Regions from separate parts of the Serratia sp. A07 genome, predicted to be linked through region 3. Evidence: predicted binding sites of a transcription regulator. Region 3 holds the regulator's gene; each other region holds the start of a gene.
What was found. Region 3 encodes Fur, which represses iron uptake genes when iron is present. Its sites were predicted from a motif close to ATAATAATGAGAACNACTATCAA; they were not measured.
Positions count from the first base shown of each region.

Region 1: sodA (superoxide dismutase [Mn]) is a predicted target of Fur. The motif match lies at 2,067-2,089, and genes of this name have one in related genera.
Region 2: ftnA (non-heme ferritin) is a predicted target of Fur. The motif match lies at 7,383-7,405, and genes of this name have one in related genera.

Region 1 is NZ_JBZXDO010000025.1:30,446-40,337, reverse strand. Features, by position in the region: gene fdnG (formate dehydrogenase-N subunit alpha) at 1-1,749, opposite strand, end outside; gene sodA (superoxide dismutase [Mn]) at 2,168-2,788, shown strand; gene AC4PR2_RS20550 (methyl-accepting chemotaxis protein) at 2,914-4,842, shown strand; gene AC4PR2_RS20545 (histidine phosphatase family protein) at 4,875-5,489, opposite strand; gene yiiM (6-hydroxyaminopurine reductase) at 5,621-6,292, shown strand; gene AC4PR2_RS20535 (methyltransferase domain-containing protein) at 6,395-7,174, shown strand; gene AC4PR2_RS20530 (YibL family ribosome-associated protein) at 7,186-7,548, opposite strand; gene AC4PR2_RS20525 (aminotransferase-like domain-containing protein) at 7,622-9,088, opposite strand; gene AC4PR2_RS20520 (LysE family translocator) at 9,231-9,839, shown strand; gene AC4PR2_RS20515 (MltR family transcriptional regulator) at 9,836-9,892, opposite strand, start outside.
Region 2 is NZ_JBZXDO010000030.1:23,407-33,298, forward strand. Features, by position in the region: gene AC4PR2_RS22145 (phosphatase) at 1-712, shown strand, start outside; gene AC4PR2_RS22150 (TorD/DmsD family molecular chaperone) at 755-1,333, shown strand; gene AC4PR2_RS22155 (tellurite resistance TerB family protein) at 1,492-2,145, shown strand; gene AC4PR2_RS22160 (S9 family peptidase) at 2,214-4,247, shown strand; gene exoX (exodeoxyribonuclease X) at 4,283-4,951, opposite strand; gene dksA (RNA polymerase-binding protein DksA) at 5,376-5,801, shown strand; gene pip (prolyl aminopeptidase) at 5,996-6,949, shown strand; gene AC4PR2_RS22180 (DNA polymerase III subunit theta) at 6,983-7,213, opposite strand; gene ftnA (non-heme ferritin) at 7,558-8,076, shown strand; gene yobA (CopC domain-containing protein YobA) at 8,369-8,785, shown strand; gene copD (copper homeostasis membrane protein CopD) at 8,788-9,669, shown strand; gene AC4PR2_RS22200 (YebY family protein) at 9,739-9,892, shown strand, end outside.
Region 3 is NZ_JBZXDO010000003.1:330,407-340,298, reverse strand. Features, by position in the region: gene AC4PR2_RS05350 (PadR family transcriptional regulator) at 1-433, opposite strand, end outside; gene pgm (phosphoglucomutase (alpha-D-glucose-1,6-bisphosphate-dependent)) at 625-2,268, opposite strand; gene seqA (replication initiation negative regulator SeqA) at 2,346-2,888, opposite strand; gene ybfF (esterase) at 3,113-3,886, shown strand; gene ybfE (LexA regulated protein) at 4,143-4,430, shown strand; gene fldA (flavodoxin FldA) at 4,695-5,234, shown strand; gene fur (ferric iron uptake transcriptional regulator) at 5,564-6,010, shown strand; gene AC4PR2_RS05315 (beta-N-acetylhexosaminidase) at 6,256-8,913, opposite strand; gene chiQ (ChiQ/YbfN family lipoprotein) at 8,927-9,253, opposite strand; gene chiP (chitoporin ChiP) at 9,300-9,892, opposite strand, start outside.

The sequences.
Region 1 (9,892 bases), on a different contig from region 3:
ATCGATGGTCACCAGGAACTTCAGCTTGGACAGCGAAGCCACTACCTTGTTTTTATTTGGGAACGACGCCACCGGGTTAAAGCCCTGGCAGAAGTAGCCGTTGACCTTGCCCTGCGCCATCATTTCGAAGTACTGCAGCACGTCGTAGCCTTTGTCCCACTTCGGCAACCAGTCAAAGCCCCAGCTGTTGTCCTTCTGCGCCTTGTCGCCGTAGAAGGTCTTCATCATGCTGACGAAGAATTTCGGGTAGTTGCCCCAGTAGTTCACCTGGCCCGGCAGCAGCGCCTTCGGCGTGTTGGCCTTCAGGTAGGTCTCGAGATCGGTCTGTTTCTCCGACGGCAGCGTCATGTAGCCCGGCAGGCTCTGCGACAGCAGGCCGAGATCGGTCAGCCCCTGGATGTTGGAGTGGCCGCGCAGCGCGTTGACGCCGCCGCCCGCCATGCCCATGTTGCCGAGCAGCAGCTGGATCATCGCCATGATACGGATGTTCTGCGCGCCGACCGAGTGCTGAGTCCAGCCCAGGGCATACAGGAACGAAGCGGTTTTATCCGCGACGCAGGTTTCGGCGATGTATTCGCACACCTTGAGGAAATCGTCCTTCGGCGTGCCGCAGATGTTGGTCACCACGTCAGGCGTGTAGCGGCTCACGTGCTGTTTCAGCATGTTCCACACGCAGCGCGGATCCTGCAGCGTGACGTCGCGCTTGGCGAAGCCGTTCTCGTCGAACTGGTAGTTCCAGGTGGTTTTGTCGTACTTGCGATTTTCCGCGTCGTAGCCGCTGAACAAGCCGTCTTCGAAGGCAAAGTCTTCCCGCACCAGCAGGCTGGCGTTGGTGTAGGCCTCGACGTATTCGCGGTTGAACTTGTTGTTGGTCATCAGATACAGCAACACGCCCGACAGGAAAGCGATGTCGGTCCCGGAGCGGATCGGCGTGTAAAAGTCCGCCACCGATGCGGTTCGGGTAAAGCGCGGATCGATCACGATCAGCTTGGCATTGTTGTGTATTTTGGCTTCCATCGCCCAGCGGAACCCCACCGGATGCGCTTCCGCCGCATTACCGCCCATGACGATAATCAAATTCGCGTTCTTGATATCAACCCAGTGGTTGGTCATCGCACCGCGACCAAATGTTGGAGCAAGACTTGCTACCGTTGGTCCGTGTCAGACACGCGCCTGGTTGTCTACGGCAAGCATGCCGAGAGCGCGACTAAATTTTTGCGACAGAAAACCGGTTTCGTTGCTGGCGGCCGAGGCGCACAGCATGCCGGTGGTCAGCCAACGGTTGACGGTAACGCCCTGGTCGTTGGTTTTGATGAAGTTGGCGTCGCGGTCTTCTTTCACCAGCTTGGCGATGCGGGTAAAGGCGTCGTCCCAGCTGATGCGTTGCCATTTGTCCGACCCTGGCGCCCGATATTCCGGGTACTTGAGGCGGCTTTCGCTGTGGATGAAGTCAACCAGGCCGGCGCCTTTCGGGCAAAGCGCGCCGCGGTTTACCGGATGATCCGGATCCCCTTCGATATGGAAAATGCTTTCTTTGGCGTTCTTGGCGCCATCACCAAGGCTGTACATCAACAGCCCACAGCCGACGGAACAATACGTACAGGTATTACGGGTCTCGCGGGCGCGCAGCAGTTTGTACTGCCGGGTTTCCGCCAACGCCACTTCGGGGGCAAAGCCCAGCGCGGCCACCGTCGTTCCTGCCATACCGCCAGCGCAGATCTTAAAGAACTGCCTTCTGCTGACCTGCATGGGGGTCTCCTTTCACTCTCGATTGTCACATTGTTCAAATGCGCCTGCCCCGCTAGCGCGGCAAACGCGAATGTCACTGTTGTTATGCTTGCTACGAACGCCGGCCATATTACCACAGCGTGCTTGTGGTTGTTACACACTCGTGCTCATTCAGTGAACGCATTGGCACATTTCGATACATTTCGGCGTGGGTGCTCCCTACAGTATAGAGAGTAACCCACGCGCCGGATCGACGGCTTGAGGCGGCCATCCGCCGCCCTCTTCTATCAGTATGTTAGCGCAGCGATTTGTTCATTAACCACACAGTTCACAGGGCATTGATAATCATTTTCAATATCATTTAATTAACTATAATGATCCGACTGCTTACGCGGTGCTCGCCCTTTGCGCCGCCCATACACCACTGGAGATGATGATTATGAGTTATTCACTGCCATCCCTGCCGTACGCTTACGACGCACTGGAACCGCATTTCGACAAGCAGACGATGGAAATCCATCACACCAAACACCACCAGACCTACGTCAACAACGCCAACACCGTGCTGGAAGCCTACCCAGAGCTGGCCAAATACAGCGTTGAAGAGCTGATCCAGGATCTGGATAAAGTGCCTGCCGACAAACGCACCTTCATGCGCAATAACGCCGGCGGCCACGCCAACCACAGCTTCTTCTGGAAAAACCTGAAAACCGGCACCACGCTGGGCGGCGATCTGAAAGCGGCCATCGAGCGCGATTTCGGCAGCGTTGAGAAATTCCAGGAAGAGTTCGAGAAAGCCGCAGCCACCCGCTTCGGTTCCGGTTGGGCCTGGCTGGTGCTGAAAGACGGCAAACTGGCCGTGGTGTCTACCGCTAACCAGGACAGCCCACTGATGGGCGAAGCCGTCGCCGGCGCTTCCGGTTTCCCAATCATCGGTCTGGACGTGTGGGAACACGCTTACTACCTGAAATATCAGAACAAACGCCCTGACTACATCAAGGCGTTCTGGAACGTGGTCAACTGGGATGAAGCCACCGCACGCTTCGCCGCGAAGAAGTAATTCGCCCCCGTTGATGAAGATGCCCGCCACCGGCGGGTATTTTTTTGCCTGAAATCCGCTAAAGTTTGACCACTTCTTGCCGATGGTTTGTTCAATTGACGTTCGCCCGGAGAAGGAAAAACGCTATGGCGGCATTGCAAGCATTGGCAGGAAAGTTCACTCATCTCACCGTAGGTAAAAAGCTCGGTCTCGGCTTCGCGCTGTTGCTGCTGTTGGCGGTCGTCATCGCCGGCACCGGGGCGCAATATCTGCACATCATCGAATCCCGCGCCGATCGCATCGACTTCAGCAACCGGCTGAACGAGGAGATCAACCAGGCCAAATACAATCGCGCCATGTACGGCCAGACCTACCGGCCGGAGTACATTCAGAACAACCGCGCCAATATTGAGAACGCCGTCAAACTGATAGACCAGGGGCAGGCGCTGGACTGGGACGCCCAAAGCCGCAAGGATCTGCTGCGTCTGGTGACGCTGATCGGGGAATATCAACAGCAGCAAAAAGTCTTTGAGCAGGCGGTCACGGCGAAAGACGCGGTGCGCCAGAGCTGGAACATGTCGGAAGTGCAGGCCAGCCTGAGCCAGGTGGAACGCCAGCTGACCAACGGCGATCTGCAGCTGGCCTTCATCCAGCTGAACCAGAAGCTGACCCAGGTGCGCTACGGCGCGCGCGGCCTGCTGCTGAGCCTGAACAAGGAAACCGAAGCCCCGCTGATGGCGGCCATCGACGACGCGCGCGACGCGGCCAACGCCCTGAGCCGCAGGGTGAGCGACGCGCAGCGCCCGCAGCTGCAGCCGCTGCTAGCCGCCCTGGACGATTACAAAAACCGCATCGCGGCTTACCTGCCGGCCTATGAGCACGAGCAGCAGATCAGCCGGCAGCTCGGCGAACGCGCGCAAGCGATCGGCATGCTGGTCAACGCCTTTATGCAGGACGAGCTGGTGCAGACGCGCAACAACATCAATCTGGCGCAGCTGCAAATGGGCATCACCACCCTGATCGCCATCATCGCCGGGGTGCTTATCGCCTGGCGCATCACGCTGCAGATCACCCGTCCGCTGCACAGTACGCTGGCGATGGCGGAACGCATCGCCGGCGGTGACCTGCGCCAGGCGCAGACCAGCACCCGCCGCGACGAGCTGGGGCAGTTGCTGAACGCGGTGGCGGCCATGAGCCAAAACCTGCGCACCATGATTGAGAAGATCCAGATGGGGGTCAGCCAGGTTTCTACCGCCTCTGCGGAAATCGCCGCCGGCAACACCGATCTCTCTTCCCGCACCGAGCAGCAGGCGGCGGCGGTCGAGGAAACCGCCGCCAGCATGGAACAGCTGACCGCCACGGTGAAACAGAACGCCGACAACGCCCATCACGCCAATCAGCTGGCCACCGATGCCTCGCAGACCGCGCAGCAGGGCGGCAAGCTGGTGGAAAACGTGGTCAGCACCATGCGCGATATCTCCAGCAGTTCGCAGCGTATCGCCGAAATTACCACCCTGATCAACGGCATTGCCTTCCAGACCAACATCCTGGCGCTCAACGCCGCGGTAGAAGCGGCGCGCGCCGGCGAACAGGGTCGGGGCTTCTCGGTGGTTGCCAGCGAAGTGCGCAGCCTGGCGAGCCGCAGCGCCCAGGCGGCCAAGGAGATCGAAGGGCTGATCGCCGAATCGGTCAGCCGGGTGAAAACCGGCACCGAACTGGTGGAAAGCACCGGCAACACCATGGAACAGATCGTCCGCTCGGTCACCCACGTGCGCGACATCATGGCCGAGATCGCCGCCGCCTCCGATGAGCAGACGCGCGGCATCGCCCAGATTGGCCAGGCGATCGTCGAGATGGACCACACCACCCAGCAGAACGCCGCGCTGGTGGAAGAGTCCGCCGCCGCCGCCGATTCGCTGGAAGAACAGGCCGACATGCTGCTGCAGAGCGTCTCGGTGTTCCGTTTGGCGGAGCAGACCGAACCCGCCGCCGTGAAAGCCGCCGCGCCGAAAGCGCCGGCGGTAAAACCCGCGGCCGCCAACGCCGCAGCGGAAGAGAACTGGACCACCTTCTGATGCCCTCAAGCGAGGAACATCTGTTCCTCGCCCTATCTTTGTGGCAACAGGTGGGTCGCGACTCCCCAATTCAACAAATTAAAACCAGAGGCGGTCGCATCAAGCATTGCGTAGCCGCAATTGCGATGACCGTATCTGCGGAGGTCCTCCTGCGGGTCGGCCCCTTTAAGCCACCAAATCAGTGCCTGCAGAGCATGGCCGTGCGTAACAACACCAAGCGTTTGATTTTGTCCATCGACAGCCAGATCGGACAGACAAGCCATCAGGCGCCAGGCAACCTCATAAGCATTCTCCCCTCCCCGAGCCGACGCCTCTGCCTTACCGGCAAAGAGGCACTGCGTCGCTTCAGGATAAACGCGCATGGCCTGCGCATAAGATAACCCTTCCAGCTTGCCAAAATCTTGCTCCTGCAAGCGTTCGTCCATTTGCACAGTACAGCCACATATCTGCGCCAACTTCTCCGCCGTCACACAAGCCCGACCGGCCGGTGAACTGACCAGCAAAGTGAGCGATAACATCTGCAACCTAGCGCCAAGCGCCGCGATTTGACGTTGTCCCTCCTCTGTCAGCGGACTGTCACTTCGCCCCTGAATAATTCCTGAGCGGTTCCATTCTGATTCCGCATGCCTCAATACAATGAAACGCATGGTTCTTTCTCGACGATAAAGGCCTAACTATAGACAGGAAAAACACATCCTTCCGTACAGGTAAATGCCGAGTAGTTTACGACATCGTCTCAGGCTATGCTGAGCCCTCGACGCGAGACACGGAGGCGCACATGCATCACCCAGACGTTTACATCGGCAATATTCAACCCTATGAAGGCGGGCGCCCCAGCGCCATCGCCAAACGCCAGGTGGATGGCGCCATCCGGCTCACGCCGCTCGGCCTGGAAGGCGACGAGCAAGCCGAGAAAAGCTACCACGGCGGGCCGGATCGCGCGCTGTGCCACTACCCGCGCGAGCATTATGCCCACTGGCGCGAACAGTTTCCGGCGCAGGCCGAGCAGTTTTGCGCCCCGGCCTTCGGCGAGAATATCTCCACCGAAGGACTGACCGAACACAATGTGTTTATGGGCGACATCTTCCGCTGGGGCGAAGCGCTGATCCAAGTCACCCAGCCGCGCTCGCCGTGCTTCAAGCTCAATTATCACTTCGCCATCGAGGACATTTCGGTGCTGATGCAGCAAAGCGGCCGCTGCGGCTGGCTGTATCGGGTGGTGTCGCCCGGCGCGGTCAGCGGCGATCGTCCGCTGGAGCTGGCGGCGCGCAACAGCGACGTGTCGGTCGCCGAAGCCATCGCCATCGCCTGGCACATGCCGTTCGACGCGGAACAGTATCGCCGCCTGTTGGCGGTGGCCGGCCTCTCCGCCAGCTGGAGCAAAACCATGCTCACGCGGCTTGCCGAAGGGCGCCTCGAGGACTTCAACCGCCGCCTGCTCGGCCGTTGAAATTGCGGGCGGAAAAGATGAAAAACGTGCGCCGAATGCCGCGTTAACCCTATTCTTCCGCCTATACTGTAGCCGCACGTTTTTTCAGCCAGGAGCCAGGTAATGACCACCCCGATCCATTCGATTCATCACGCCGCCGCCGAAGGCTATCAGGCCAACGCCGATCGCTATGTGAAAGGCCGGCCGGATTACCCGCCGGAAATCGCCGTCTGGCTGCGTGAAACTATCGGCCTGCACGCCGGCATGACGGTCATCGATCTCGGCGCCGGTACCGGCAAGTTTACCCCGCGCCTGCTGGAAACCGGCGCGCAGGTGATCGCCGTCGAACCGGTGCCGCAAATGCTGGAAAAACTGTCGGCGGCGCTGCCGCAGGTGAAAACGCTGGCGGGCACCGCCGAGGCGATCCCGTTGCCGGACGAGTCGGTCGATGCGGTGGTCTGCGCCCAATCCTTCCACTGGTTCGCCACGCCGCAGGCGCTGGCGGAAATCCAGCGCATCCTCAAGTCCGGCGGCAAACTCGGTCTGGTGTGGAACATGCGCGATGCGCGCGTCGGTTGGGTGCGTAAATTGAATCAGATCGTCGATAGCCACGAAGGCGATGCGCCGCGTTTCTATACCGGCGAATGGCGCAAGTTCTTCCCGTTCAAAGGCTTTGAACCGCTGCAGGAGCAGGTGTTTATGCTGGGCCACCGCGGCGCGATGGAGGACGTAATTTACAACCGGGTGCGTTCAACCAGCTTTATCGCCGCGCTGCCGCAGCCGCAACAGGAGCAGGTTATCGAGCAGTTGCGCCAGCTGGTGGCGGAAGAAGAGGAACTGCGGGGCCAGGACACGGTCACCGTGCCCTATCAGACCAAGGCGTATTTCACCACCAAGGTCTGACGCCCGGGGGTTCAGAACGCTTTCTTGGCGTAACCGGTGACCGCTTTCAGGCCCATCTCGCGGCCCAGCGCGGTCATCGGGTGCACCACGATCAGCCCGCGCGCGCTCTTCTTCAGCGCACCCATATCGGCCTGCTCTTTCTTGGTGATCTCGCGGCTGAACGGCAGCTTGCTCAGCTTCTGCGCTTCGGCGCTCAGCTTCTCGCCGCGCACGTTTTTCAGGCGTTCGATCTCCGTCGCCAGTTTCTCTTTCTCTTTGGTGTGCTGCGCGATCAACTCAGGGTTGCCCTGTTGGATCACGGTGGCGTCTTTGTGGTTCAAGGCGTCCAGCAGGTCGCTCAGGCGCTTGATCTCTGCCTTTTCTTTCTCTTTCATGGTCTCTGGCCCGTTGTGCCCAAAATGGCACGCTAATCAATGATACCGGCATTGTAGCAAAAGGCGCGCGCCGTTACCCGTCTTGCGCAATGCCGGGCGGCAGGCCGCTCATCTCGCAGGCCCTGGCGCCGAGCCGGGCCAACGCCTGGGTGTAGCGCGCGTTGAACGGGTAGCAGCAGGAGAGCCGCAGCGCGTTGCGGTAGCGCCCGCTCGGGGAATACAGGGTGCCCGGCGTCAAACAAATCTGCTCCTCCAGCAGCTGATGGAACAGCGCCACGCTGTCCACACCGGGGGGAAATTCGACCCAAAACACGAACCCGCCCGCCGGCTGCGTGGCCAGCGTGCCACGCGGGAAATGCCGGGCGATCAGCGCCCGCGCCTCGTCCACCTGCGCCGCATAACGCTTGCGCAGGTTGCGCAAATGGTGATCGTAGCCGCCGCTCTCCAGGAAGGTCGCCAGCGTTTCCGACAGCAGCTGCGACTCGGACATCGATGACACCGCCTTCAGCTTGCGCAACGCCTCGTGGAAACGGCCGCCGCAGATCCAGCCGACGCGAAAGTCCGGCGCCAGCGTTTTGGTAAAACTGGAGCAAAACAGCACCCAGCCGTCGCGATCGAACGCCTTCACCGCCGGCGACAGCGCGCCGCCGAACTGGATCTCGGCATACAGCCCGTCTTCAATCAACGGCACCTGATGATCGTTCATCAGCCGCGCCAGCCGCTTTTTCGCCGCCAGCGGCATAGTGCAGCCCAGCGGGTTTTGCACCGTCGGCATGGCGATCACCGCGTTCAGCCGCTTCTCGTTCAATAGCAGTTCCAGCGCGTCCAGCGACAGCCCCAGCTGCGGATCGGTGGGGATTTCCAGCGCTTTCAGCCCCAGGCTGGCCAGCAGCGGCAGCAGATAGAAATAGGTTGGCGACTCCAGCCCGACGCAGTCACCCGGTTTGGTGGTGACGCGCAGCGCCAGCTGCAGCGCTTCCATGCAGCCGTGGGTCAGCACCACGTCGCCCGGCTCCAGCAGCATGCCCAGCGTCATCGAGCGGCGGGCGATCTGCTGACGCAGCCGCAGGCTGCCGGGCGGCAACGGGTACTGCCCGATCAGATCCGGCTGGCGGCGCAGCTGAGAGGACAACATGCGCCCCAGCTTGCCGCCGGGATAAAAATCGCTGGTCTGCGGGCAGGCCAGCGCAATGTTGGTGAAAGCCGGGTTTTGCTGGGCGGCAAACACGGTGTCGATCAGCGCCAGCACGTCGTCCGCCGGCGGTTCAATGCGCCCGCTGGGCGCCGAGGCCATCTTCAGCGCCGGCAGCGTGCTGCGAACATAAAACCCCGACTGCGGCCGCGCTTCGATCAGCCCGCGATCCTCCAGCGTGCGGTAAGCCGACACTACCGTATTGATGCTGACGCGATGAGTTTGCGCACAGCGCCGCACCGACGGCAGGCGGTCGCCGGGCCGCAGCGTGCCGCGGCGAATGGCCTCGGCCAGCGTATCCGCCAGCTGCAGGTAACGGGTGTCCGGGGTTTCATCGAGCAGGGTCACAATTTCTCTCCAGGCAATGGGTACAGTTCACATTTTTCACAACTGTAACCATGACAATATCTGATTTGTGGTTCTGTCACCATCCCATCGCAGCGATTATGCTGATCCTCTCGTGATTACCGCCATTTTCAAGGAACCTGCCATGCTGGACTCCGCCTTTGTCAGCTACGTCACCGTCATGTCGATTACCCCCGGCCCCAACAACCTGCTGCTGGCCTCGTCGGGCGTCAACTTCGGCCTGCGCCGCACCCTGCCGATGCTGTTTGGCATCTGCGTCGGTTGTGCGGTGCAGCTGGCGATCATTATCCCGCTGCTGGCGCTGGCGCTGAGCTGGGCCGGCATCATCCGCCTCCCGCTGGCGGTGATCGGCTGCGCCTACCTGCTGTGGCTGTCGTGGAAACTGTTCCAGGCGGCCTCGCCGGACGCCAAAGAGCAGGCGCAGCCGATGAGCCTGCTCAATGGCGCGCTGTTTCAGGCGGTCAACCCCAAGGCCTGGCTGATGGTGATCAACGTGGCGATCCTGTTCACCCCGCGCGAAGGCGCCACCTTTGTCCATACGCTGTCGGTCATCGCCGGCTTCGCGCTGCTGAACCTGCCGTGCGTGCTGCTGTGGGCGGTGCTGGGCGACCGGTTGCGCAACGCGCTGCGGGTCACCTGGAAACTGCGCGCCTTCAACGGCGTGATGTCCGGCCTGATGGCCGCCACCGCGCTGTGGTTGTTGTTCGACGAGTGGCGCGCGGCCTTTGCTTAGCCGCGGCCGAGAGGAGAGAGTCGGGAAGGTTGTTTGGCGCCGATGCCGGCGAT
Region 2 (9,892 bases), on a different contig from region 3:
CACCGTCGCCAGCACCCACGCCTACAGCACGCTGCACGATTACATCGCCGAAGCCCAGCAGAAGGGCATCAAACTGTTCGCCATCACCGATCACGGCCCGGACATGGCCGATGCGCCGCATTACTGGCACTTTATGAACATGCACGTGTGGCCGCGCCTGGTGAACGGCGTGGGCATCTTGCGCGGCATCGAAGCCAACATCAAAAACCTGCAGGGCGACATCGACTGCACGGGCCCGATGTTGACCGCCACCGACGTAATCATCGCCGGTTTCCATGAGCCGGTGTTTGCGCCGCAGGATAAAGCGTCCAATACTGAAGCGATGATCGCCGCAATGGCGCAGGGGGACGTGCATATCATCAGCCACCCCGGCAACCCGCGCTACCCGATCGACATTCCCGCCGTCGCGGCGGCGGCGGCCAAATACGAGGTGGCGCTGGAGCTGAATAACTCGTCGTTCACCCACTCCCGCAAGGGCAGCGAGGCCAACTGCCGGGCGATCGCCGCCGCGGTGCGCGATGCCGGCGGCTGGCTGGCGCTGGGCTCGGATTCGCACGTCGCCTTTTCGCTGGGTAACTTTGAGCACTGTGAGCGCATTATCGAAGAGGTGGGCTTCCCGCAGGAGCGCATTCTCAACGTCAGCCCGCGCCGGTTGCTGGACTTTCTCGAGCGGCGCGGCAAGCCGGCGATTGCGGAATTGGCCGATTTGTGACATCGTCCCGGCAAATTTTTCCGTATTGTATAAGGCATTATCATGAATGAGTTTTCCATTGTCTGCCGCGTGCTGGGTACGCTGTTCTACCGTCAGCCGCAGGATCCGCTGCTGGTGCCGCTGTTCGCGCTGATCAAAGAGGGCAAGCTGCAGCAACATTGGCCGCTGGAGCAGGATGACCTGCTGAAGCGCCTGCAGCAGGGCTGCGACGTCAACCAGCTGGCGACCGACTTCAACGCGATGTTCGTCGGCAGCGAATGCAGCGTGTCGCCGTTCCGCTCCGACTACGTTGAAGGTGCCAGCGAGGCGGAAGTGCGCACCTTCCTCCAGCAGCGCGGCATGCCGCTGGCGGAGGCGCCGGCCGACCATTTCGGCCAGCTGCTGCTGGCGGCGTCCTGGCTGGAAGATCAGTCGCAGGAAGATGAAGCGCAGGCGCAGATCGCGCTGTTCGACGAGTTTCTGCTGCCGTGGTGCGGCCGCTTCCTCGGCAAAGTGGAAGCGCACGCCACCACCGCTTTCTACCGCACGCTGGCGCTGATGACCCGCGACGCCATCCAGGCGATGCGCGACGAGCTGGCGGAGTACGAGCAAGACGACGAAGCGGGCGACGAAGAAGCGTAACGCCGCAGCTTATCCCGGCGGGCCGCCCGGCCCGCCGATCCGCTAAACACAGGTTTGCATCCCCCAGACGTAAATTGACAAAAGATCCCCTAATCTGGCGGTTTACCGTCGGTTCGGCCGCGCCTGCGCGCCGCGCTTTTTCACGCAAGGGGTAGATGATGAAAAGTAACTGGATGCAGCAGATTCAAACGTTGATCGGGCAGAAGGCCGGCGCGATGGGCGGAGCAGAAGGCATCGGCAAGCTGCTGGCGCCTACGGCGCTGGGCGGCCTGGTCGGCGTGCTGTTGGCCAACAAATCCTCGCGCAAGCTGGTGGGCAAGTTCGGCAAGAATGCGCTGATTGTCGGCGGCAGCGCGGCGGTGGGCGCGGTGTTGTGGAACAAGTACAAGCAGCGGGTGAAGGAGACCCATCAGGGCGAACCGCAGTTCGGTTTGCAAACCACGCCGGTGGATCTGCGCGCCAAACGCTTGGTGCAGGCGCTGGTGTTCGCCGCCAAGAGCGACGGCCATATCGATGCCGACGAGCAGCGCGCCATCGATCACAGCCTGGCGCAGCTGCAGGTGGGGGAGGAGGCGCAGAGCTGGGTGCAGGAAGCGCTCGATCAGCCGCTCAACCCGGAATTGATCGCCCGCAGCGTGCAAAACGAAGACGAGGCGCTGGAGGTTTACTATCTGAGCTGCCTGGTGATCGACGTCGACCACTTTATGGAGCGCGGCTACCTCGATGCGCTGGCGCAGGCGCTGAAGATCCCGGCGGACGTCAAGCTGGGCATCGAGAGCGACGTCAACGAGAAAAAACGCGAGCTGGCATAGCGCCGCTTGGCAAGCCGGGGGGAATCGTGTCACTCTTGCCGCAATCTATGTAAGCGGATGATTTAGCAATGATGACCCCACCGAAAGCGGAAAAACGCCCTTATCCCATCACCATCCACGGCGACACGCGCGTGGATGACTATTACTGGCTGCGCGACGACGAGCGCGCAGACCGCCAGGTGCTGGACTACCTGCAGGCGGAGAACGCCTACACCGATGCGATGCTGAAACCGCAGCAGGCGCTGCGCGAAACCCTGTACGAAGAGATGGTGGCGCGCATTCCGCAGCAGGAACATTCGGTGCCTTACGTGCGCCACGGCTATCGCTATCAGACGCGCTATGAGCCGGGCAACGAATACGCGATTTCCGTGCGCCAGCCGCAGGCCGAGAGCGAGCACTGGGAGGTGCTTATCGACGGCAATCAGCGCGCCGAGAACCACGAGTTTTACACCTTGGGCGGGCTGGACGTCAGCCCCGACAATCAGCGGCTGGGGGTGGCGGAGGATTTCCTGTCGCGCCGCCAGTATGACATTCGCTTCAAGAACCTGGCCGACGGCAGCTGGGCGGACGAAGTGCTGGAGAACACCTCCGGCAGCTTCGAGTGGGCCAACGACTCCTCGACGGTGTACTACGTGCGCAAGCACGCCAAGACGCTGTTGCCGTATCAGGTCTATCGCCACGTGGTGGGCAGCGATCCGCAGCAGGACGAGCTGATTTACGAAGAGCGGGACGATACTTTCTACGTCGGGCTGGAGAAGACCACCTCTGAGCGCTTTATCCTGATCCACCTGAGCAGCACCACCACCTCGGAGATCCTGCTGCTGGACGCCGATCGTGCGGACGCCAAGCCGCAGCTGTTCGTGCCGCGCCGCAAGGATCATGAGTACGCCATCGATCACTATCACCAGCATTTCTACATCCGCTCCAACAAGGACGGCAAGAACTTCGGCCTGTACCAAAGCGAACAGGCGGACGAAGCGCAGTGGCAGACGCTGATCGCCCCGCGCGCCGACGTGATGCTGGAGGGCTTCAGCCTGTTCCGCGACTGGCTGGTGGTGGAGGAGCGCAGCGCCGGCCTGACGTTGCTGCGCCAGATCCACTGGCAGACTGGCGAAGAGAAGCGCATCGCCTTCGACGATCCGACTTACACCACCTGGCTGGCGTATAACCCGGATCCGGAGACCGCGCTGCTGCGCTACGGCTATTCGTCGATGACCACCCCGACCACGCTGTACGAGCTGAACATGGACAGCGGCGAGCGGACGATGCTCAAACAGCAGGAAGTGAAGAACTTCACGCCGGAAAATTACCGCAGCGAGCGGGTGTGGGTAAAGGCGCGCGACGGTGTCGAGGTGCCGGTCTCGCTGGTGTATCGCCAGGACAGCTTCCAGCGCGGCGCCAACCCGCTGATGGTGTACGGCTACGGCTCCTACGGCAGCAGCATGGATCCGGCGTTCAGCGCCAGCCGCCTGAGCCTGCTCGATCGCGGTTTCGTGTTCGTGCTGGCGCACATTCGCGGCGGCGGCGAGCTGGGGCAGCTGTGGTATGAAGACGGCAAGCTGTTCAATAAGCAGAACACCTTCAACGATTTTATCGACGTGACTGAAACGCTGGTCGCCCAGGGATACGGCGACGGCAAGCGGGTGTTCGCCATGGGCGGCAGCGCCGGCGGCCTGCTGATGGGGGCGGTAATCAACCAGGCACCGCAGCTGTTCCACGGCGTGGTGGCACAGGTGCCGTTCGTCGACGTGGTGACCACCATGCTGGACGAGTCGATCCCGCTGACCACCGGCGAATACGACGAGTGGGGCAACCCGAACGAGCAGGCCTATTATGACTACATCAAGCAGTACAGCCCGTACGATCAGGTGAAGGCGCAGGCATACCCGCATCTGCTGGTGACCACCGGCCTGCACGATTCGCAGGTGCAGTATTGGGAGCCGGCCAAGTGGGTGGCCAAGCTGCGCGAGCTGAAAACCGACGATCGGCAGCTGCTTCTGTATACCGACATGGATGCCGGCCACGGCGGCAAGTCCGGGCGCTTCAAGGCCTATGAGGATATTGCGCTGGAGTACGCCTTTATTCTGGCGCTGGCGGAGTAACGGTATTCGGCGGGCGGCCTGCGCCGCCCGCCGTGTTAGCCAACCAGATAGTATTTCAGCGTGTGCTTCATGTCCGGGCTCAGATCGTCGATGGATTTCAGCATCCAGCGCAGATAGCCGGGATCTTCCTGGGCGATGCGATCGATCTCCTGCCCGCGATACTTGCCGAATTTGAACTTCTTCAGCAGCACCGGTTGTTCGGTGATCTGCACCATTTGCTCCGGCGTCCAGCCCGAATCCTTGATGATGCGTTGCAGCAGCGCGGCGGTGACGTAGCAGTCATACAGCGCGCGGTGCGGGTACAGCGTGGCGTCCGCCGGTAGCTGCACATCCAGGTTCAGCGCATAGCGCAGATACTGGTTGCCGTACTTGATGTCCGGATACAGCGTGCGCGCCAGCTTGAGGGTACAGATCCAGGCGCCGTTCATCTCCGGCAGCACGCCGCGATCGAAAGCGGCGTTGTGCGCCACGTAGTAGGGGCTGCCCTGATAGCGGCCGATCGCCACCGCGATGCGCGGTTTGCCTTCCACCATTTGCTCGGTGATGTGATGAATCGCCATCGCGTCGAGGCTGATGGGGCGATCCGGGCTGACCAGATCGCTCATCGGGTTGGTTAACTGACCGTCGAGCAGATCGAGGGAGGCCACTTCCACCACGCCGCCGTCCAGCCCGCAGGTCTCGGTATCTATTACGCGTAACGTCATGTTTTCCTCCGCGTTGCCGTCAGCCCTCAGCTTAACCGGCACAGGCGGCCGTGCCAACCGCCCCCTCGCTACAGGCAATAAAAAACCCGCCTTGGCGGGTTTAATGACGGATGGAAGGACGCTTACTCACCAGACGGATGCGCTTTTTTGGCGCGTTTCTCCGCACGTTTCTCAGCTGGGGTTTTCAACGGCTTCTTCTTCGCATTCTTTTTGCTATCCATTCCCTTACTCATGATGGCCTCTCGTTACCTATGATTGGGTGGCTTGCTCAGCCATTAACCGCCTAAAGCCAAGAGGATGCAAGCGGCAAAGTGCAGGTTTAGGTTAACCGGCTGTTTGTGCATGAAATTTTGTTTTTGGATGACCGGGTGCTAAAAATAAATATTATGTTATAATGTTACACCTTTGGTGTTGGGAGAGCGCAATGACAGTCATGACGTTACCGGATGCGCAGCAACTGCTGGCCATGCCGGATTCTGATTATATGAACTCGGTTCAACGGGCGTTTTTCCGCCAACGGTTGCAGGACGAGCGGCAAAAGCTGCTGCTGCACATCGATGAGCTGAAAAAAGAGATCGACGGCGGCGAAGCGACGGGCGATGAAGCCGACAAGGCGGCGCGCGAAGAGGATCTGCGCCTGCTGTTCCGCCAGTTGGATCGCGAAAGCCGCCTGCTGCCGAAAATCGATGCGGCGCTGGCGCGATTGCAGAACGGCGAGTACGGCTACTGCCGGGAAACCGGCGAACCTATCGGGCTGGCGCGTCTGCTGCTGCGCCCGACGGCGGAGCTGAGCATCGAGGCGAAAACCGCACAGGAGATGCGTGAGCCGCATATGCGCAAAGGCGGCTAATTGAGTCCCGCCGGGGGGCGAATGTGCCCCTCAACCGATCGGACCAGTGGGCATTTTGCAGGCAGGTCGTTGTGATTTTGAGCAAACGCGCGCCGAGTTCTCGGCGCGCGTTCGAGTTTTCGGGTTTTACCGTTGACCTGCCGGGCGGCTTCCGCTTTGATGAAAGCATGACTCACAGAGAGACGGAAAGCGCCATGGAACAATTACGAGGTTTGTACCCGCCGTTAGCAGCATACGACAGCGGTTGGCTGGACACTGGGGATGGCCACCGGATCTACTGGGAGCTGAGCGGCAACCCGAACGGTAAACCGGCGGTCTTCATTCACGGCGGGCCGGGCGGCGGCATCTCCCCGCATCATCGTCAGCTGTTCGATCCGGAACGCTACAAGGTGCTGCTGTTCGATCAGCGCGGCTGTGGCCGCTCCCGTCCGCACGCCAGCCTGGACAACAACACCACCTGGCATTTGGTGGCCGATATCGAGCGGCTGCGCGACATGGCCGGCGTAGACCAATGGCTGGTATTCGGCGGTTCCTGGGGATCGACGCTGGCGCTCGCCTATGCGCAGACCCACCCGGAACGCGTCAGTGAAATGGTGCTGCGCGGCATCTTCACCCTGCGCAAGCAGGAACTGCATTGGTATTACCAGGACGGCGCGTCACGCTTCTTCCCGGACAAATGGGCGCGCGTGCTGTCCATTCTGTCGGATGAAGAGCGTAAAGACGTGATCGCCGCCTACCGGCAGCGGCTGACTTCGGCCGATCCGCAGGTGCAGCTCGAAGCGGCCAAGCTGTGGAGCGTGTGGGAAGGGGAAACGGTGACGCTGTTGCCGAGCCGCGAATCCGCTTCGTTCGGCGAGGATGATTTCGCCCTGGCGTTCGCCCGCATTGAAAACCACTATTTCACCCACCTGGGCTTCCTGGAGAGCGATGACCAGCTGCTGCGCAACGTGCCGCTAATCCGCCATATTCCGGCGGTGATCGTCCACGGCCGCTATGACATGGCCTGCCAGGTGCAGAACGCCTGGGATCTGGCTAAGGCCTGGCCGGAAGCGGAGTTGCATATCGTGGAAGGGGCGGGGCATTCGTTTGATGAGCCGGGCATCTTGCACCAGCTGATGATCGCCACCGACCGGTTCGCCGGCAAGTGACGTAAAAAACCCGCCGTTACGGCGGGTTTTTTGTTATTTGACCTTCGGCTCGTACGGCAGGCGCGAAAACCTGTGGGATTCCGCGCGGTAGTGCGCCACGCGCTCGCGAAAATAGTCGCGCAGCGCTTCCGGCTGCTCACGCTCCACCACTTCCGGGATCACCGGCATGTTGTAGCGCTCTTTGTACGCCACGCCTGAGGCGGCGAGATCCACGTTCACCCGGTCCATCTCTTCTTTAGACAGTTCGGCCAGATTGTAACCCACGCTATGCTCCTTACTTACTTTGCCGCTTTGAACCTGCGCAGAAGGTAATCCACCCGGGGGCGCTTGGCAAGCCCGTTGCGCCGCTGCCGTGGGCGATATTTATCCGGGAGTAATGTAATCTATTTATTCTTTTAAATAAGAATGATTCGCTTTTTGATTAAAATAAAAGATGAAAATAATTATCATGTTAATTCTCAATGTGGCGTTGATATTTTAATTTATTGATATATATGGTTTTTATAATTAATGTGATTTGAGTGTAAATAAGGTGTTTTTATTTTTACGGCAGCAGGGCATAATGCGCGGAAATTAAATTCATGACCTGCAAAATAAAAGGAATCATTATGCTGACGCAAGAAATGACTCAAAAGCTGAATGAGCAACTGAATCTGGAGTTCTACTCCGCCAACCTGTACCTGCAGATGAGCGCATGGTGCAGCGATAAAGGCTTTGAAGGCGCCGCCGCATTTCTTAAAGAGCACTCTCAGGAAGAGATGCAGCATATGCAACGTCTGTTCGACTACCTGAGCGACACCGGCTCTCTGCCGCTGCTGGGCAGCATCGCCGCACCGCCGGTAGCGTTCGAATCGCTGGCGGACGTGTTCCAGCAGACCTACGAACACGAACAGTTGATCACCCGTCAGATCAACGAACTGGCGCACGCCGCCATGACCGCACACGATTACTCCACCTTCAATTTCCTGCAGTGGTACGTGGCGGAGCAGCACGAAGAAGAGAAACTGTTCAAATCCGTGCTGGATAAGCTGGCGCTGGTGGGCACCAGCGGCAAAGGCCTGTTCTTCATCGACAAAGATCTGAAGAAAATGGGCGCGATGGGCCAGGGCGGCAACGGCCAGGCTTAATCCGCATCAGAACATCGAAAAACCGCGCGCGGGCGAGCCTGACGCGCGGTTTTTTTTACCCTGCGTTTATCGCGGTTATGCGGCGATACGTGCTGCCGGATCGCAAAATGCCAGAGATGCGCTCGACTTGCCGCAGCCTGGTCGTTATGATTTACCGCGATACGCTACAGGGATGGTAGAGTCAAAACAGCGGGTTAGCCGATACAACCCGTTTTTCTGTTTACCCGTGGCGCAATCACTTGCGGTGGGTTGGGGCCGCTGATACATCGCCTTGGCTGTGGCCTTAACCCTTATGACCCTCTTTATACTGTTAAGGGATACCACTGTGATCGGTAAAATTCGTTCCTCCTGTCGCCTGCTTTCCACCGTTTTCGTCCTGTTCGTCGGCCTGTCTTCGCAGCAAGCGCTGGCGCACGCCCACCTGAAAGTGGAAACGCCGAAGGCCGACGCCAGCGTCAGCCCGGCGCCGAAAGCGCTGACCCTCAGCTTCTCCGAAGGCATCGAGCCGAACTTCAGCGGCGTGAAAATCACCGGCCCGGACAACGCCGTGGTGAAAACCGGCAAGCTGCAGCTCGATCCGAACAACAACACCCAGGTCAATGTGCCGATCGAAGGCGAACTGAGCGCGGGCAAATACAACGTCAGCTGGCATGTGGTGTCGGTCGACGGGCATAAAACCAAAGGCCAGTACAGCTTCACCGTAAACTGATCGTGAGTCTGGCGACCCTGTTCGTTCTGTGTCGCTTGGTGCACTTTGCGGCGGTGATGCTGATGTTCGGCATCAGCCTGTTCACCGCCTTATTGTCACCGCAGCGCCTCTCCCCGATCCTCTCCCGCGATGTGCGCCCGCTGCTGCTTGCCGGCACCTGGATTGCCGGGCTTTCCGCCGTGGCGCTGCTGGCCATTCAGGCCGGGCAAATGGGCGACGGTTGGGAAGACGCCTGGCGGCTGGAGGTCTGGTGGGCGGTGCTCGGCACCACCTTCGGCGAAGTGTGGCGCTGGCATCTGGGCCTGTCGCTGCTGGCGATCCTGAGCCTGCTGCTGCCGGAAAGGCCGCGCGCGCAGGCGTTGGCGCTGTGTTCGGCGCTGCTGCTGGTCAGCCTGGCGTTCATCGGCCACGCGGCGATGCACGAAGGCACGCTGGGCGTGCTGCACCGGGCCAACCATGCGGTGCACCTGCTGGCCGCCGGCTACTGGTTCGGCTGCCTGGCGCCGCTGCTGGTTTGCCTGCGCTACCTGCAGCCGCCGCAGTGGCGCAGCGACGCTATCACCACGCTGATCCGTTTCTCGCGCTGGGGGCACCTGGCGGTGGCGGCGGTGATCGTCACCGGCATCGTCAACAGCCTGATCATTCTCGGTGGTTGGCCGCTCAACCTCGGCTCGCCTTATCAGCGCCTGCTGCTGATCAAAACCGCGCTGGTGGCGCTGATGGTAATGGTGGCGCTGGCCAATCGCTACGCCATCGTGCCGGCAATGAGCCGCGTGCCGGCGCTGGCGCAGCGCGGCGTGGTGCTGGCCTGCTGGCTCGAAGTCGGGTTGGGGATGGCGGTGCTGCTGCTGGTCAGTTTATTTGCAACCTATGCGCCGGTTTGACATTTCGGCTTGCCGCAACCGGGCAAGCTGCGGGAAAATCGATGTGAATAGCAACCTTAGGGCCAACACATGAAATCGGTATTACTCGGCATTACGCTGCTGGCAACCGCGACCGGCGCGCTGGCGGCAGACAAACTGGTGAACATCACCAAACTGGAATACGGCAAACAGTGGGCGTTCACCAAGGAAGAAGTGACGCTGCAGTGCCGCAGCGGCGGCGCGT
Region 3 (9,892 bases):
CGCCCGCCAGACGCGCCAGAATGACGTCAACCACCTGTTGATGCTTTTGCAGCTCGCCCTCGCCCGCGGCAGTGATGCGGTAGCTTTTGCGGCCGTTGCCGGTGGTGAGCGGCTCAAGGAAATCCTGCTCTTCCAGCAGCGTCAGCGTGGGGTAAATCACCCCCGGGCTCGGCACGTACAGGCCGGATGACGCCTCCTCAATCGCCTTGATCAGCTCATAGCCGTGGCTGGGCTTGCGCGCCACCAGCGCCAGCAGTACCAGACGCAGATCGCCGTGCTCGAACAGACGGTGACGCCCGCCCCGGCCGCCGCGCCCACCCCGGCCGTGCTCTTCGCCTTCGCCGCCGAAGTGATGGCGTCCACCGCGATGACGGCGGCCCTCTTCGCATTCATGATGGTGGTGATGCCGGTGTAAACCTAATCGATGAAACATAGGGTGATACCTCGCTTTAACAGTGAACATCAATACGAGGTTGTTTAGATATATCTAAACAGCGTCGATAACGCTAATCTAGATCGATATATCTAAATGCGCAAGCGTGCGCCGATAAAAAGATATATCTAAATTGCAGGCATATAAAAAGCGCTGTAAAAACAGCGCTTTTTATCAATCAAGAAAAGCGATTACTTGGCGGAGGCCAGCACTTCGCTGACGATCTCGACCGCTTCGTGCTCGATTTTCTCGCGGTGTTCCGCCCCGAGGAAGCTCTCGCAGTAGATCTTGTATGCGTCTTCGGTACCGGAAGGACGGGCCGCGAACCAGCCGTTGTCGGTCATCACTTTCAGGCCGCCAATCGACGCGCCGTTGCCCGGTGCCGCAGTCAGACGGGCGGTGATCGGGTCGCCCGCCAGGGTATTGGCCTTGACCATCTCCGGCGACAGCTTGGACAGCGCCGCTTTTTGCGCCGCAGTCGCTGGCGCCTGGATGCGGTTGTAGCTTGGCGCACCGAAGCGTTTGGCCAGATCGTCATAGTGATGCTGCGGGTTTTCACCGGTTACCGCGGTGATTTCAGCCGCCAGCAGGCACATGATGATACCGTCTTTGTCCGTCGACCACGGTTTGCCGTTGAAGCGCAGGAACGAGGCCCCGGCGCTCTCTTCGCCGCCGAAGCCCAGGCTACCGTCGAACAGGCCGTCCACGAACCACTTGAAGCCGACCGGCACTTCCACCAGCTTGCGGCCCAGGTCGGCCACCACGCGGTCGATCATCGCGCTGGACACCAGCGTTTTACCGACTGCGACATCAGCGCCCCACTGTGGGCGATGCTGGAACAGGTAGTTGATGGCTACCGCCAGATAGTGGTTCGGGTTCATCAGGCCCTTCGGCGTGACGATGCCGTGGCGGTCGTAATCCGGATCGTTGGCGAACGCCAGATCGAATTTGTCACGCAGCGCCAGCAGGCCGGCCATAGCCGACTCGGACGAACAGTCCATGCGGATAATGCCGTCGTGGTCCAGGTGCATAAAGCGGAAGGTCTGATCGATGGAATCGTTCACCAGCGTCAGATCCAGCTTGTAGTGCTCCGCCACGCGCTGCCAATAGGCGATACCGGAACCGCCAAGCGGATCCACGCCCAGTTTCAGGCCGGCGCGTTGGATGGCCGGCATGTCGACCACCTCAACCAGGCCTTCGACATAAGGCTGCACCAGGTCTTTGGCGTGCAGGTGGCCGCTGTTCCAGGCCTTGTCCAGCGACTGGCGCTGAACGCCTTTCAACTGTTGCGCCAGCAGTTCGTTGGCGCGCTTTTCGATCACCGACGTCAGGTTGGTGTCGGCCGGGCCGCCGTTCGGCGGGTTGTACTTGATGCCGCCGTCTTCCGGTGGGTTATGGGACGGCGTAATGACGATGCCGTCGGCCTGCGCGCCGCCGCGGCGGTTGTGGCACAGAATGGCGTGCGATACCGCCGGCGTTGGCGTGAAGCCGTTGTTTTCCTGCACGATCACATCGACGCCGTTGGCGGTCAGCACTTCCAGCACGGAAATGAAGGCCGGCTCGGACAGCGCATGGGTGTCTTTGCCCACGTAGCACGGGCCGGTGGTGCCCTGCTGATGACGAACTTCGGCGATCGCCTGAGCGATGGCGAGGATGTGCGCTTCGTTGAAGCTGTGGCGCTGCGCGCTGCCGCGGTGGCCGGAGGTGCCAAACTTCACCGCATGTGCGGGATTGCCGGCTTCCGGTTGCAGCACATAGTACTGCGACGTCAGCTGGGCTACGTTGATCAGATCGCTTTGGCGGGCGGGCTGCCCGGCACGTGGATTATTCGCCATCGACATATCTCCCTCATCCCTGTCGGTGACCGGGCAAATACGTCGCGCACGGCCATCATGACGGGCTGTTCGCTAAATTAGACGGTACCGCAAACTTTCTCGATCAGTTCCGCCGGGAACTGCATGGCCTGCATGATGTGTTCGATCATGCTGCGTTTGCGGCCGGTATTGGTATTGGTGATCACCCAGTAAGGGGTGCCCGGTACATGCTTCGGCTTGGTATGCGTGCCGTTGGCCAGCAGGGTCTGCTGATCGCCGGCGAAATAGGTACGGGTACGGCCGGTCAACGCCTCGGTGGCGGCGGCGAAACCGGCGGCATCGAGGGTATACAGCGTGGACAGCACCAGCATGAAACGGTTGACCGCTTTGTTCTGCTCGGCATATTCATCCGACAACAGCAGCTCGCGCATGGCGCGCACGCGATCGCGCGGACGCTGCGCCGGCGCCGTTTTTTCCAGCTCGACGGACTGCGGCGCACTGGCGGCAGGCAACGCGCGCACCGGTTGCCCGGCGGTGAATTTCAACATGCGGCGTAAAATATCGGACGCGCTTTCACCGATGTGTTGCGTGTGGCTGGCAATATAACGGTAAAGCTCTTCGTCGACTTCAATAGTTTTCATCTTTATCCAATACTGTTTTTTCTACTTAGAACCTGAAGCCAGATCCTGCATTCAAGCCATGGGATTATAAGGTTAAAAGCGCTGGGGCGAACACAACAATGTGCCTCCGGACGGAAAATGCAGACTAATACCTATAGCCGGCACTGCCAAGCCCGCGCCGCGAAAATTCCGCATGATTCATCGTGCGATTCAATCATGATACCCTAATCTGAATCTCTCTCAGTATGAACTTCGCCATGAAATTACATTATCAACTGCTGGCCGCCGAGTCAGACGCGCTGCCGGTGCTGCTGATCCACGGGCTGTTCGGCAATCTGGACAACCTGGGCGTGCTGGCGCGCGATCTGCATAAACAGCACACGGTGATCAAGGTCGATCTGCGCAACCACGGCCTCTCCCCGCGCGCCGACGACATGAACTACCCCGCCATGGCGCAGGATCTGCTGGCGCTGCTCGACGAACTGCAGCTGGAGAAAGCGATCGTCATCGGCCATTCGATGGGCGGCAAAGCGGCGATGGCGCTGACCGCCATCGCGCCCGAGCGCGTCGCCAGGCTGATCGTCATCGACGTCGCGCCGGTGAATTACCAGACCCGCCGCCACGACGAGATCTTCGCCGCGCTGAAGGCCGTCAGCGCCGCCGGCATCACCCAGCGCCAGGCGGCTGCCCAGCTGATGCGCGACTACCTGCAGGAAGAAGGCGTGATCCAGTTCCTGCTGAAGTCCTTCCACAACGGCGAATGGCGCTTCAACCTGCCGGTGCTGATCGAACGCTACGAAGACATCACCGGCTGGCAGGAAGTCCCGGCCTGGCCGCACCCGACCCTGTTCATTCGCGGCGGCCTGTCGCCGTACGTGCAGGACAGCTACCGTGCAGCCATCGCCCGCCAGTTCCCGCAGGCCCGCGCGCACGTCGTCGCCGGCACCGGCCATTGGGTGCACGCCGAAAAACCGGAAGCGGTGCTGCGCGCCATTCACCGTTTCCTCGACGAAGCCTGAAAAACGCACTCACCTGGCGAAAAAACGCGCTAAAGATAACGGCTTAGCGCGTTTAGCCCGCAGTTAGGCATTGTCGTCGCTCCATCTGCTGGGGTAATATGGCGCGCTATAATTTTGCCACCGCGCCAGCGCGTTCGCGAACGCCGGTTCGGGGGTGAATTTGGGTTAGGGTTTATTGGCCCGAAGTGTGTTAACCGATGCCTCCGGAAGCGTGCGAGCGCTTTTTGATGCAAACTCCCTTGCAGTACCGCTACCTATGGCAAAAGAACAAACGGATCGCACGACGCTGGATCTGTTCGCAGATGAACGCCGTCCGGGGCGCCCGAAAACCAACCCGCTTTCCCGCGATGAACAGCTTAGAATCAATAAGCGCAATCAGTTACGGCGCGATAAAGTACGTGGATTGCGGCGCGTAGAGCTGAAAATCAACGCGGATGCGGTGGACGCCCTGAACAAACTGGCGGAACAGCGCAACATCAGCCGCAGCGAACTCATCGAGCAGATGCTGTTGGCACAACTGGCGGAAGAACAGCCGGAACATTGATCTCTTCGGCCGCACGCGCGGCGCGGCGTTAAGGACAACGCCGGATCGACCACGCTTTTCTTCATTCTCCGGCATCGCATAAATGCGATAAAACCCCGGCGCCACTTTCTGGCATGATACGCATTTACCGGTAAGAGACTGCGCCTGTCGGCGCCCGCCCCGGAGGCGAAAGGCTCTTGCCATGGCATCATTTTAATCGGCGTCAGCGGCGGCAGTGCCGGCGTCGAGTAATGCAATTACTTGAATTTAAAGGTTATACGCGATATGGCTACTGTAGGCATTTTCTTTGGCAGCGACACTGGCAATACCGAAAACATTGCCAAAATGATCCAGAAAATTCTCCAGAAACAGTTTGGCGACGACGTCTCTGAAGTGCATGACATCGCTAAAAGCAGCAAAGAAGACCTGGAAGGGTTCGATATCCTGCTGCTGGGTATCCCGACCTGGTACTACGGTGAAGCGCAGTGTGACTGGGATGATTTCTTCCCAACGCTGGAAGAAGTCGACTTCAACGGCAAACTGGTGGCGCTGTTCGGCTGCGGCGACCAGGAAGACTACGCGGAATACTTCTGTGACGCGATGGGTACCATCCGCGACATCATCGAACCGCGTGGCGCGGCCATCGTGGGCCACTGGCCGACCAAAGGCTACCACTTCGAGGCCTCCAAAGGCCTGGCGGACGACGATCACTTCATCGGTCTGGCGATCGACGAAGACCGCCAGCCTGAACTGACCAACGAGCGCGTGGACGCCTGGGTCAAACAAATCGTCGAAGAGCTGAGCCTGGCCGATATCGTCGGCTAAGCCCCGGCACTGGCGAAAGGTTGAACAAAGGCCCTGTAAAGTGCATAGTGTGCCCACAGGGCCGTCATCGGCAGCAGGGATTGCTGCGATAGAAGCTACAGATTTGTAACTTCCCACCCCGTCACGGTAGACTGAGATATCGGTTTATCCCATCCATCAAGGCGTTGCATGCAAAACATGCAATAGTGCAATTATATCTTTGTTAACAACCGGCGGTTTCCATTTAGTACAACCGGTTCTATAATGAGACGCATTAACTCTTTGTGCCGACCGATGCCACAGGCGAGTACGCCTCAACTTGATTAGCATAGTAACAGGACTGAATTCGCATGACCGACAACAACATCGCATTGAAGAAGGCCGGCTTAAAAGTCACGCTTCCGCGACTCAAAATCCTGGAAGTACTGCAAAATCCGGAATGCCATCACGTCAGTGCGGAAGATTTGTACAAAAAACTGATTGATATGGGCGAAGAGATCGGGCTGGCAACGGTTTATCGCGTACTGAACCAGTTTGACGATGCGGGCATTGTGACACGTCACAATTTCGAAGGCGGCAAGTCCGTGTTCGAGCTGACCCAACAGCATCACCACGATCACCTGATTTGCCTGGACTGCGGCAAAGTGATCGAATTCAGCGACGAATCCATCGAAGTGCGGCAGCGTGACATCGCCAAGCAGCACGGCATCAAGCTCACCAACCACAGCCTGTACCTGTACGGCCACTGTGAAACCGGTGACTGTCGCGAAGACGAAACGCTGCACGACAAGAAATAAGCCTGACCGGCTATGAAAAACCGCCTCACACCGAGGCGGTTTTTTTATGCCTGCCGTGCAAAGGGCAAAAAAATCCCCGGACAAGCCGGGGGAAAATCATGTCATGAAATATCACAATTGCAGCGGCACTGCTACTCCACGTACTACTCTCACTACAACGTCCGCCCTACGCCGACACGCGCGGGCGAACGCATTCCCCCTTCGTTATACGGCCGCCGCCAGGGCAGCAGGCCGTTGCACCGGGCTTAGACCTTCTCGGCGCGGCTGTAGCGCTTGCCGTCCGGGCTAACCGAACGCACCTGCACCTCACCGGACACCGCAGGCTTGGCCTTGGCGTCATAGCGCTGCCACTGCTTGCCGCCGTCGGTGGAGTACTCGATGCCCAATCCCGGCAGCGCGATATTCGCCTCCAGCTTGCCGCCCGCTACGCGTGCGCCCGGCACCGGCAGACGGTAAGCGACGCCACCTTTGTCCAGCTTGGCCAGTTCACGCTGCCCCAGGATATTGGCGAAGCGCAGCCAGTCTTTCTCCAGCGTCTTGGTATCGACAAAGTGGGTTTCCCCGCCTTTGTATTCGCGGCCGGCGCGGTAGTCCTGCTCCCAACCGGCGCGGTGCCAGGCGCGTTCAGCCACCGACAGCGCGCGTGGGAAAATCATGTATTCCATCTGCGGATCGGTGCGCTGGGTTTCGCTCCACAGCTGAGCGGACAGCCCGTAGGCGCCCGGCCACGGCTTATCGCTCTTGGCGTTGAAGTGGTTGCCGTCGCGGTCGACTGAAGTTTCCGCGTTCTGCGGCATGTTATCCGGCGCGAAGCTGAACACCTTGCGCTCGTCGCTGAAGCGGGTGCCCCAGTAGTAACCGCGCTCGTCCGGGTTCACCTCGTAAGGGAAGTCCATGTAGACGTAGTCCGGGTTGGAAACCACCACTTCATACCCTTTGTTGGCCCAGTCGTTGACGCTATCGAAACCGCCCCAGTACAGGGTATCCCAGAAGTTGACGCCCACGCGCGAGGTGGCGAACGCCTTCGCGTTCTCGGCGTCTTTCAGGCCATCCTGCCAGGCCTGCATTCTGTCGATGCCGTGCGCCTTCACCAGCTTGCTGACCTCTTGGCCGAAGTAGCTCGGCAGGTGCTCCATGTCGGCCACCTTGCCTTCTTTGATCATCGTCTGGCACACCTGCGACTTGGCCCACGGTTTGTCTTCGTTGCTCTGATCGATGATGCCTTTGCCCGGCTCCGGTTTCGCCTTGTCGGTGTAGCCGGCGCCCAGGCGAATGTTTTTCGCTTCGTCGCCGCCGAAGTGCCAGGTCTTGATCGGCTGGCCGGCCTCTTTATGCATCTGGGCGATCTCGCCGATCACCTTGTCGACAAAACGCTGGGAAGAATCCAGGCACGGGTTCAGGTAGCTCTGGCGGTTAAAGAACTGCACGGAGGTGGTGTTGGAGGTATCGGTCGGATCCACCAGGCGGAATTCGTTGGCCTCCTGCTCTTTCCCGGCGGCATGCAGCTTTTTATAGCGCGCTTCCATCGAGACCACCGCGGCGCGGGCGTGTGCCGGCATGTCGATCTCCGGGATCACCTCAATCTGGCGCGCCTGGGCGTATTTGATGATGTCGATATAGTCCTGACGGCTGAAGAAGCCGCCGTAGACGTCCGGCCCCTGGCCGTACTGCGGCAGCAGGCAGGTGGTTTCGCTCAGATCGTGGCAGCGCTGGCCGCCGACCTCCGTCAGCTCAGGCAAACCGGGGATCTCGATGCGCCAGCCTTCGTCATCGCTCAGGTGGAAGTGGAATTTGTTGAGCTTGTAGGCCGCCATTTGATCCAACAGGCGCAGCACCGCGTCCTTCTTATGGAAGTTGCGCGCTACGTCGAGGAAAATGCCGCGATACTGGAAGCGCGGCGCATCGCTGGCGTCCAGCGTGGCGATCTTGCCGCTGCCGTCGCTCGGCACTAACGACAAGATCGACTGCAGCCCGTAGAACACCCCGGCCTGATCGAAGCCGATCACCCGCGCCTCTTTCTTGCCGATTTTCAGCTCATAGGCGCCCGGCACCGCCATCGCGCCTTTAAACTTGCCCGGCTGGATGTCGGTCTTGATCGGATAGCCGTTGGCCTGAACCGGCACACCCAGCAGCGCGAAGCGCTGATTGACGACGTCCGCCGCCGGCTTGACCAGCGTGCTCAGATCCGGCGATACCCCTTTGCGCAAATCGACGTCCTGCGCGTGAACCTTCACCTGCATCGGCGTCGGCACGATCTGGCCGCGCAGCGCGCCGGCAGGCAGCGTCTGCAGATCGGCATTGCTGACAAAGCGCGAAGCCGGCGTCATCAGAATGTTTTTGTCGTCCTTGGTGCGCTTCCACTGGTCGCCGGTGAACGGCGCCACAAACTGGTCCAGGTTTTCGGTGTCGGTATTCGCCAGCATTTTCGGCTTGGCGTCGCCGGACGTGGCATACCAGCGCGGCAGGAAGTCGTTTCTGAACAGCTGCCAATATTCGGCGACCACCGGGATTTCCACCGCCTTACCGGCCGGGAAGCCGCTGAATTTGGCGGTCGGCTCCAGCTTGTACAGATCGCCGGTGAGGTGAGCAATCTTGAACTGGTCGTTGTCTACCCGCAGGGTCTGGCGCGGGCTGTGGAAATAGATGACCCAGTCTTTACCGTCGATCGCCTGGCCGTCGTTGCTGAGGGTGAACAACACCCGGTTGCATGAGGCCCAGTCGGCGCCCAGCGCCGCGCAATCCACGCCGTTTTCGCCGGCGCGGTTATCCAGCATTTTTACGTTCAGCTTCAGCTGGCTCAGCTGATCCACCAGCTGTTGATCGGCCATGGCGTTTCCCATGCCGCCCAGAAATCCCATCGTTGCCGTCAACGCGGCTAATGCGCTCAGTTTGAATGCGTTCATGTTCTTGTCCTTCTTAATTATTGTTATCGCGAATTTCTTGCCACAGCTTGCCGCACTTGGCGTCGTAAGCCTGACCGTTACCGCTGTGCACCGCCATAATGCAGTTCTGATAATCCATCACCCGCACCGTTTCCTGCGCGGCGAACTGCTGGTGCTGCTTCTCTTGTTTCAGCACGTTCAGCACCGCCTTACAGGGTTGCAGACGCTCCGGCGAACCTTCGGCGGTGTTGATACAGGCGCTGTAAGCCTGCTTCAATTTGGCGTCTTCCGGCGGTGCGGCGGGTTGCGCACAGGCGCTCAAGGCCGCGGCGGCCGCCAACATCAGCATGATTTTTTTCATCGTTGAATTCCCTTAACTGCCCCCGGCGGCGAGGCCGGGGAACGCATCAGAAGATGGTGAATGGCGCGATGACCATGAACTTGACGTCTTTCTCGTCCTGGAAGATGTTGCCGTAACCGCCGCCCCAGCTCGGGATGTTGGTGTGGTTGTCATACTGGGTGTAGTGCAGCTTGATCAGGGTGCCCTTGGCGCGCCCTTCCTGGATGGTGTACATCGCGTCCAGGCTCCAGGCGCTCTCCTTCAGGCGCTGGCTCTGATCGTAGATCGGGTTGGTGCTCGGCTTGGCGTCCCAGGCGTAAACGTAGGAGCCGCCGACCGCCATGCCCGGCAGGTTCCAGTTGCTGAGGTCATACATCACGCCGGCGTACACCGCTTTCTCACCGTTGGCGTTAAAGTCGGAGCGGTTATCCCACCACACGTCCAGACGACCGTTGGACGAGGCGTAGGTCGGGGTCATGCGCTGCAGGAAGAAGCCCTGGTTGCCTTCCGCCTTGACCATGGTGCCTTCCAGACGCCAGTTGAACTGCCCGGTGGTGTAACCGAAGGTCAGCGCCTGCAGCCAGGCCAAGCCGTCGTAGATGCTGTTCGGATCGTTCTTGTCGCTGATGCGGTCTTCCGCACCGTAGAACTGGTAACTGG